2 regions of the Pseudoalteromonas sp. '520P1 No. 423' genome follow, and region 1 is predicted to be linked to the other one. Evidence: predicted binding sites of a transcription regulator. Region 1 holds the regulator's gene; the other holds the start of a gene.

Region 1 (5,029 bases):
TAATTTCATGCTGAAGCTGGCCATCTTTTAATAACAGTAAATCTCTGGCATCAAAAGATTGCGCTTTATAATCTAGCTGCGTTAAATATTGCGCTAATAGCCTTGAAGACCATACTTCACCATGCGCTAAAAGCTGTGCTTCTATTAACTTATTTTGTTGTGCTAATTGAGTTATTGCATCTAACTCAATATTTAATTTATCTAACGCATGAACTTGTTGCTCATCAATTAACAGTTCACTTATCAATTCTACTTGATGGTTTTTTAATAATTTAACAACATCGCAAATGCCTTGTACATCATTTTGCTGATAACACTGCCATAGCTTAACAAGTGTATTTGTCGTTTTACCTGCAGCAGAAACTACAATTGAGTCACCTAATTGACAATGACTAATTATAATATTCGCTACCGCATGATATCGCGCTGCAGAACTTAGGCTAGAGCCACCAAATTTATGTACTGATTTATTCATTTCAATTTACCAAATAGCTTCATTAGCAGAAGTTAAGCACTTAACATTTGCAATATTTATATCATTTACAGTGTAATTTAGATTCTTAAGATTTTGAACCTACACCGGGTTTTGTTGCTACAAAAGTACGTTCTAAATCATTTATTAAATCTTGAACATCTTCAATTCCCACTGAAACTCGGATCATTGTATCGCCAACACCCGCTTCTAATCTTGCGGTTTCATCCATACCTGCATGAGTCATAGTTGCAGGATGACAAATTAGGCTTTCAACACCACCTAAGGATTCCGCTAAAGTAAATTGCTCAACACTTGTTAAGAATTTTGCTGAGTCGTTAATATCACCTTTAATATCAAAACTCACCATACCGCCAAAACCTTTTTGTTGTTTTTTAGCGAGTTCATGTTGTGGATGAGATTTTAAACCTGGGTAATAAACTTGATCAACATATGGGCTTTTTTCTAGATACTCAGCAACAGCCATCGCATTTAGCTCATGCTGTTTAATTCTCACATTTAATGTGCGAATACCACGTAAAGTCAGGTAGCTATCAAATGGCGCACCTGTAATACCGATATTATTTGCCCACCAAGCAAGCTCAGCACCTAACTCTGCTGTTTTAGCGATTACAGCTCCGCCAACAACGTCAGAGTGCCCATTAATGTATTTAGTTGTTGAATGCACAACAATATCTACACCTAATTCTAATGGATTTTGTAATGCAGGTGATAAAAATGTATTGTCGGCTGCAACTAATGCACCGCACTGCTTAGCGGTTGCAACCACTTTACTGATATCTGTTAAACGTAATAACGGGTTACTTGGTGTTTCTATCCATATAACTTTAGGTTTGATATTAAGAATTTCATCAAAACTTGCATCTAATGTGAAGTTAACGATTTTTAATTTTAATAAACCGCGTTTTTCTAAACTTGTGAATAAACGGTAGCTACCACCATAGCAGTCGTGTGGGATCACTAAAGTATCTTTAGATGATAATAGTTGTGTAATTAAATGAACTGCAGCCATTCCTGTTGCAGTAATAATGCCTTTTTCTCCACCTTCTAATTCAGCTAAAGTTTCAGCAAGAATGTCTCTTGTTGGATTGCCGCTGCGTCCATAATCGTAAGCACGCTTTTTATCAAAGTCAGCAAATGAATAAGTAGTTGATAAATAAAGAGGCGGAACCACTGCACCGTGATGTTTATCTGCTTCGATGCCTTTTCGTACAGCTGTTGTTGCTTTTTTTACTTGAGTCATTTTTAATACCTACAACCAATTAGATGTTTAGACGTCCAAAAGGTTAATTCAATAAGTTTGGGAAGTCAAAACTTTTATCCATCTAAATAGCTAAACATCTTAAATTTGACTATCTTAGATAAATAGATAAAATTTCGGGTCAATAAAACAATTAAAATTACATAAAGTAGTTCTATTAGACTAGTCAGATTAGTATAATTTAGCTCGACAACAAAAGCGCGGTTTGAATAAAAGGCAATTTAAGTATATGGCAACAAAATGGAATGGTGAATATGTTCACCCATACGCAGAACATGGTAAAAAATCAGAGTTAGTTAAAAAAATAACTGTTTCGATTCCATTAAGTGTTTTAAAAGTACTTACTGACGAAAGAACACGTCGACAAGTAAATAACTTGCGTCATGCAACAAACAGTGAATTACTGTGTGAAGCATTTTTACATGCATTTACTGGACAGCCGCTACCCAATGATGAAGATCTGAAAAAAGATAATCCAGATCACATTCCAGCTGAAGTTAAAAAGATAATGACTGAAATGGGTTTAGAATTACCCTTTATGGAAGATGAAGATTAATTATTTTCAGCTTTAGCTAAACTAAAATATTATGTCCATATAATAAAAAGCCAATTAATTTTAATTGGCTTTTTTATGCGAATAATTCAGATTTAGCAATTTTCCATGGCTTTAAATAAGCACGTATATTGATATTCAAATTCTAATTGAGTTATTTTGCTACCATCAATAATTCTATTCTCAACCGTATTTAACGAATAAGTCGGGGCTTTTACTTCTAATTGTAAGCAGGCTTGTTGGTAAAATTCTTGTTTTGTTGGATGATCAGGACTGACTAGATTAAAAAGCTGTTTTGGTGTTTGCCATTGTTTTAATAAACAAATAATACCAGCCATTACATCTGTTTGATGAACCATATTAACCGCCGCCAAAGCGCTACTTTTTAGATGTTTACCAGATACAAACTTACCAGGATGACGTTTAGGACCAATTAACCCAGCTAAACGTACAACCTTACCTAAATCTGCTAACTGTAAAACTTTTTGCTCTGCTTGATTAAGCAACTTTTGGCGCTCTGTAACTAAAGTTAATGTGCTTAATTCATTATATTCAACTGGTGCATTTGGATAAATACCCGTTGAAGAACATAATAAAAAACCTTTCATTTTAAGTTTTATTGCAAGATCAATCGCCTGGTTTAAACTCTCGATATAGTTATCTCTTGGTGTGATACAACACACCCAATATGCTCCCTCTAAACTAATATTGTGCTCTAAGTCATTTTGATTATTTACATTAAAGTAATGGATCTGCTTTTCATTTGCTAATTTTTTTGAGCGGCAAGTCTCTTGGGTAATAACTCCAATCTGTTGTAAATTGGTACTTAATTTACTACCAAGCCACCCAGAACCTAAAATAACAACATTTACGGGCTTATTTTCCATTAACATTCCATCAATATACTAGCAGTTTTAAGGGATATATGATTATATTACCACTATCTAATTCTCGTTGTACTGTTATGTTAATTATGATCCAAAACTTATCTATTCGGAAAAAAATTCTCTTTTTGATTGGTGGCACGATTGCAGTGCTACTTATAATGGCTTCATGCTTTTTAGTAAATCATATTGCTTCTTTATCTCGTAGCTCAATCGAGAGTGAAGCAAAACAATATGTTCAATCAGAACAACAATCCATCGAATCTTATTTTGCTCAATATGGCAAGATTGTAGAAACATTCGTAACAAATCCATACTTAGTTAACTGGTTTGAAAATTGGACAGCCAGAGAAAGTGATTTAGCGCTTTCCGACGGTTATGATGCTGTAAACCAAGATATGGTGCGTATTAGTGGCAATGACGATAATATTTTATCTGCATTTTTTGCCTCAGGCATAACAGGTGAGTATTTTAAAGAAAATGAGCGAACCACCTTCTATAACGGCCAGCCCTATTACGCCTATAAACGAGGTTGGTGGCAAGAAGCCATGCAAATTAATAGCCTTTACGTTGGTGCTTTATCAGTTGATTTAACAACGGGTAATGTTTCTGCAGTTGTTCAACAACCAGTTTATAGTCCAAATAACAAATTAGTGGGGGTTGCTGGTGTTGATCTTCAGTTAAACAAAATCGCTGACATGATTGAAGATATTAATTTCAACAATAAAGGCTTTGGCTTTTTATTAGATAATCAACAAAAAGTTGTTCACTTATCGAAAAAAACACAACATCAACTATCCATTACAGATGAAAGTGAAAGAGGCAAAGAAGGATTAGATGCACTCGAAACACAATTTGATAATACCTCTGGATTTAAACAACTAAACTCTGAAATGAAAAATAACCTGAACGGCACGAATATAGTGACTTTTAAAGGCGAAGAGTATTATGTTGTTTATCGTCGCTTACAACTTGAGAAGCCAGTTCTTGATTGGTACGTTGGATTATTAGTACCAATGAAGTTAATTGAAGAACCTGTTAAGCAAGCTGTATTCACTACTAGTATGGGTGTGCTGGTTATTTTATTAATTATCGCAGCTGTTATTTTTTGGGCGACACAGATGATCAGTAAACCGATTAGTGATTTAACGCATGTGATGCGAGATATTGCCTCAGGTGACGGTGACTTAACTAAAAAAATTGACATGAATCGCACTGATGAAGTTGGCCAATTAGCATCTCATATGAATAGCTTTATCACTAAACTGCATACATTATTGCTAAAAACAGCCAGTCAAGCTGAGCAAGTTGGCGTTGCATCTGAACATTTAAGTCAAGTGTCTTATGAAACCAACAGTGAAATACAGCAAGAAAAGGAGCAAGTGGATAGTGTCAGTACTGCTGTAACTGAAATGGCTTCTACTGTATTAGAAATTTCACGCAACGCACAAGAAACAAACTCAGCAGCTGCAGAGGTTCAAAACCTTACTAAGGTCGGTACAGATATATCTAATGATGCTCAAACGGCTATGACCTCTTTAGCTTCTCATATCGGTGAAGCATCGCAAATTGTATCTGGCTTAGAACAAGAGTCAGGAAATATTGGTGCTGTTGTTGATGTGATAAACAGCATTGCAGATCAAACAAATTTACTGGCACTTAACGCAGCCATTGAAGCTGCAAGAGCAGGCGAACAAGGTAGAGGATTTGCGGTAGTTGCTGATGAAGTACGCTCTCTTGCAAGCAGAACACAAGAGTCTACTGACGATATTCGCAATATGATCAATAAGTTGCAACAAATAGCGCAGCAAGCTTCAACAATGATGCAAGAGGGTAAA
Region 2 (5,029 bases), 3.7 Mb from region 1:
AATTTCGGCGTCATTTTAATGGCTTTAGATGCATATTCTCTGCGCTGTTGTGCTAAATTTTGAGCTTGCTTAATACGGTAACCACGTAATCCTGTATTACGAGCGAGCTCTCGACTAATGGTTGATTGGCTAACATTAAGTTGCTCTGCTATTTTATTTTGACTCATTTGACTTTTATTTAGAGCATAAATCTGGCATCTTTCTTCATAGCTCGGTTGTTTATATGTTTTCATTGTTGCATCTCTTGCCGGAGAAAGGCGATAAGCATATATTCAGCTGACCACTTTTCCTACCAATTCAAGTTATGCACTTATTATTTGAATCCAAGATGTGTGATCTGAGCAAGCATTTGATAAAAGCCATGTAGTCTCAGCAATTAATATCCCTCATAGTCAAATCACTCAAAATTCCTTTACTAAGTACTCAAAAGATACATTATTTGTTGTTTATTGCTGGGGCCCTGGTTGTAACGGTGCTTCTAAGGACGCTTTAAAAATAGCAACGTTAGACTTTACAGTTAAAGAAATGATGGGCGTATTCATTACTGGGAAGACTTTGAGCGCTACCCTGTTAACCTAAGAGTCACTGAAGTACCATCTTAAATAGATCAAAACAAGCATCCAAAAATAGGTTGCGCAAAGTGATCTCCTATATTTTAAAGAGAATATAATGAAATACTAGATTCGTTTAGCTGAAAATAAATACCAAAAATCTTTAATATAATTAATGAGATCACATGCTGAATTTAAGGGATATGAGATAAAAATAACATTTTCTCATAATAAATTAGCTAATTTAGATTTATTATCAATAACACTCTTTTTAGTTGAATCAGATGACAAAGCTTTAGGACATATGTCGGTTTTTAAACAATTTTCAACATAGGGTATGGATTGGTACTTATATCTAGATTGTCTATATTTAATTGAAGAAAGCAGAGGTTTGGGAATTGGTAAACAACTGATGAAACAGCTGAAAGATTTTGCTACAAAAATAAAATAAAGACTATTCAATGGTAGACACCAAAAAGTAATTTATCAGCTATTTCATTTTATAAAAAGCTTGGTACATCCAAAAAAAAGAAAAACAACGTTTTTTTTGGATGTACCAAGCTAAATATTATAAAGGAAGATTTACTTAACTAAATACAAAGTAATTAACACTGAAAATAGTTAGTTTACAAACCTGCAGATGCTTTTAATGCGTCTGCTTTATCTGTCTTTTCCCAGCTGAATGCTGTAAACGTATCATCGCCTACAGTCATTTCATATGGTTCACGACCGAAGTGCCCGTATGCAGCAGTTTGTTGGTACATAGGATGTAATAAATCTAACATCTTTGTGATGCCGTAAGGACGTAAGTCGAAGTGTTCACGTACTAATTCAACTAGACGTTCTTCAGATACTTTACCTGTGCCAAATGTATCAACAGAGATAGAAGTAGGCTCTGCAACACCTATTGCGTAAGACACTTGAATCTCACAACGATCAGCAAGTCCAGCTGCAACGATATTTTTTGCAACATAACGACCTGCGTATGCAGCACTACGGTCAACTTTTGATGGATCTTTACCAGAGAAAGCTCCGCCACCATGACGTGCCATACCGCCGTATGTATCAACAATGATTTTACGACCTGTTAAACCACAGTCACCTACCGGACCACCAATTACAAAACGGCCCGTTGGATTGATGTGATATTTAGTATCTTCAGTTAATAGTTCAGCTGGTAATACATGTTTAATAATATTTTCCATTACCGCATTAACTAAATCTTCTTGTTTAATATCAGGGTTATGTTGCGTAGATAAAACAACAGTATCAATTGCTACTGGTTTGTTATCTTCATAAACAAAAGTCACTTGAGACTTAGCATCTGGACGTAACCAAGGTAAAACACCTGATTTACGCGCTTCAGCTTGACGTTCAACTAAACGATGAGAGTAATAAAGTGGTGCTGGCATTAATGTTGGTGTTTCATTTGTTGCATAACCAAACATTAAACCTTGGTCACCAGCGCCTTGCTCTTCAGGTTTTGAACGATCAACACCTTGTGCGATTTCTGGAGACTGTTGACCAATTAAATTCATGATGCCACATGTTTCGCCATCAAAACCTACATCAGAAGATGTATAGCCAATTTCACTGATCACGTTACGTGTAAGTTTTTCTAAATCAACCCAAGCATTAGTTGATACTTCACCAGAGATAATCGCAACACCCGTTTTTACCATAGTTTCACAGGCAACTCTCGCATGCTTATCTTTAGCAATGATGGCATCTAATACAGCATCAGAGATTTGATCTGCAATTTTATCCGGATGACCTTCTGATACTGATTCAGAAGTAAAAAAATGTTTTGCCATTTTATGTATACTCACAATAGAGAGCGCTGGTTTTTACACCTACAAGTTGTCTATGGAGGTGAAGCATGCGCTGGGTAAAAATTATCGGTGTATTTTATCTGAAGCGATTACAATTTCATAGCTTTTTTACGCCTAGACGTCTAAACGAAATAAATTATAGCGTTAATATTCTAAATTGTATGAAAAAAACTAAAGAACTTAAAATTTGTAGGGGTTTTTATTGCTCCAGAATCTTTAATAAGTAAGAATGGCCGTTCTATTTTTGCAAACCTGCAATTTAGTAAAAACTTAAATTATTTCCAGCGCACAAAATTGAAGGTAGAAGAAGTTATGCCATCTCGCAAAGAACTAGCAAATGCTATTAGAGTCCTATCAATGGACGCCGTTCAAAAAGCCAAATCAGGTCATCCGGGTGCCCCTATGGGTATGGCGGATATCGCTGAGGTTTTATGGCGTGATTATCTAAAGCATAATCCAACAAACCCAGAATGGGTTGATCGTGACCGATTTATACTCTCAAATGGTCATGGTTCAATGCTGATATATTCTTTGCTTCATTTATCTGGCTATCAACTTTCAATTGAAGATCTTAAAGATTTCCGTCAAATGGATTCTAAAACGCCAGGTCACCCAGAGTATGGTTATGCACCAGGTGTTGAAACAACTACAGGTCCATTAGGCCAAGGTATTACTAATGCTGTTGGTATGGCGATTGCCGAAAAATCTTTAGGCGCACAATTTAACCGTGAAGGTCACGATATCGTAGATCACTTCACTTATACTTTCTTAGGCGATGGCTGTTTAATGGAAGGTATTTCTCATGAAGCATGTTCATTAGCGGGTACATTAGGTTTAGGTAAATTAGTTGCTTTTTGGGATGACAATGGCATTTCAATTGATGGCGAAGTTGAAGGTTGGTTTACTGATGATACTCCAGCTCGTTTTGAATCATATGGTTGGCATGTCATTGCTAATGTTGATGGTCATAACAGTGAAGAAATTCGTGCGGCAATTGATGAAGCACGTGCAGAGACTTCTAAACCAACATTAATTTGTTGTAAAACAGTTATTGGTTACGGTTCACCAAATAAATCAGGTAGCCATGATTGTCACGGTGCTCCATTAGGAGATAACGAGATTGCAGCTGCACGTGAATTCTTAAACTGGGAACATGGCGCATTTGAAATCCCTGAAGATGTTTATTCTGATTGGGACGCTAAAGCAAAAGGTTCTGACTCAGAGTCTAGCTGGAACGAAAAATTTGAAGCATATAAAGCTGCACACCCAGAATTAGCTGCAGAATTAGAACGTCGTCAAAACAGCGAATTGCCAGCTAATTGGGCTGAAAAATCTCAAGCATATGTTGAAGAGTTACAAGCTAACCCTTCAGGTATCGCGACACGTAAAGCATCACAAAATGCATTAAATGCGTTTGGTCCTATGCTTCCTGAATTTATGGGTGGTTCGGCTGATTTAGCAGGTTCTAATCTTACAATTTGGGATGGTTCTAAAAGCTTAACAGGTACTGATGCATCAGGTAACTACATCAACTATGGTGTACGTGAATTTGGTATGTCGGCAATCATGAACGGTATTACATTGCATAAAGGTTTTATTCCTTACGGTGCAACTTTCTTAATGTTTATGGAATACGCACGTAATGCTGTACGTATGGCAGCATTAATGAAGCAACCTGCAATTTTTGTATATACACATGATTCAATTGGTTTAGGTGAAGATGGTCCAACTCACCAACCGGTAGAGCAAATTGCGAGCATGCGTTTAACACCTAATCTTGATAACTGGCGTCCATGTGACCAAGTTGAATCTGCAATTGCATGGAAAGCGGCAATTGAACGTAAAGATGGCCCAACTTCACTAATCTTTACACGTCAAGGTTTAGCACAACAAGATCGTACTGCTGAGCAGTTAGCAAACGTAGCAAAAGGTGGTTACGTACTATCTTGTAATGCAGCTAACAATAACCCTGAGCTAATCTTAATCGCAACTGGTTCTGAAGTGCAATTAGCACAAGATTCAGCAACACAGTTACGTGAGTCAGGTAAAACAGTACGTGTTGTTTCATTACCATCTACGGATGTATTTGAAGCTCAAGATGCTGCATATAAAGAATCAGTATTACCAGTAGCGGTTTCACGTCGCGTAGCGATTGAAGCTGGCATCGCCGATTACTGGTACAAATATGTTGGTTTAAATGGCGCTGTTGTTGGTATGACGACATTTGGTGAGTCTGCACCTGCTAACGAGTTATTTGAACACTTTGGTTTTACAGTTAATAACATCGTAGCGAAAGCAAACGAATTGTTTTAATAAAAAATTAAACTGCTAGTAAAGTAGTATTAATTACTTAAAAAAGATCTTTGTCGATAAAACAAAGATCTTTTTTTATGCTCAAAAATTAACTTCAAAATTCCTCATAAAATAAATGGCAATTTTCTCTGGGGTTCAGGGGCAAGGTCGATTACAATACCACCAAATTTGATATGGCTTCTTTAAGAACTTTTTACTTCAATGGCAATAAGATTAGCAATTAATGGTTTTGGCCGAATAGGCCGTAATATTGTACGTGCTTTATATGAAGCAAACCTCACCGATCAATTTCAAATAGTCGCAATTAATGAGCTTGCAGATCCTAAAGGCATC

What was found. Region 1 encodes MetJ, which represses methionine synthesis genes. Its sites were predicted from a motif close to TAGACGTCTAGACGTCTA; they were not measured.
Region 2: the regulator MetJ is predicted to act here: its motif matches at 2,491-2,508, upstream of metK (methionine adenosyltransferase).

The regions. Positions count from the first base shown of each region.
Region 1 is NZ_BBZB01000001.1:6,812-11,840, forward strand. Features, by position in the region: gene metL (bifunctional aspartate kinase/homoserine dehydrogenase II) at 1-475, opposite strand, end outside; gene metB (cystathionine gamma-synthase) at 561-1,736, opposite strand; gene metJ (met regulon transcriptional regulator MetJ) at 1,984-2,310, shown strand; gene PSA_RS00045 (hypothetical protein) at 2,403-3,194, opposite strand; gene PSA_RS00050 (methyl-accepting chemotaxis protein) at 3,281-5,029, shown strand, end outside.
Region 2 is NZ_BBZB01000001.1:3,673,258-3,678,286, reverse strand. Features, by position in the region: gene PSA_RS26425 (helix-turn-helix domain-containing protein) at 1-233, opposite strand, end outside; gene PSA_RS27265 (hypothetical protein) at 376-579, shown strand; gene PSA_RS27260 (GNAT family N-acetyltransferase) at 889-1,002, shown strand; gene metK (methionine adenosyltransferase) at 1,178-2,365, opposite strand; gene tkt (transketolase) at 2,696-4,696, shown strand; gene epd (erythrose-4-phosphate dehydrogenase) at 4,898-5,029, shown strand, end outside.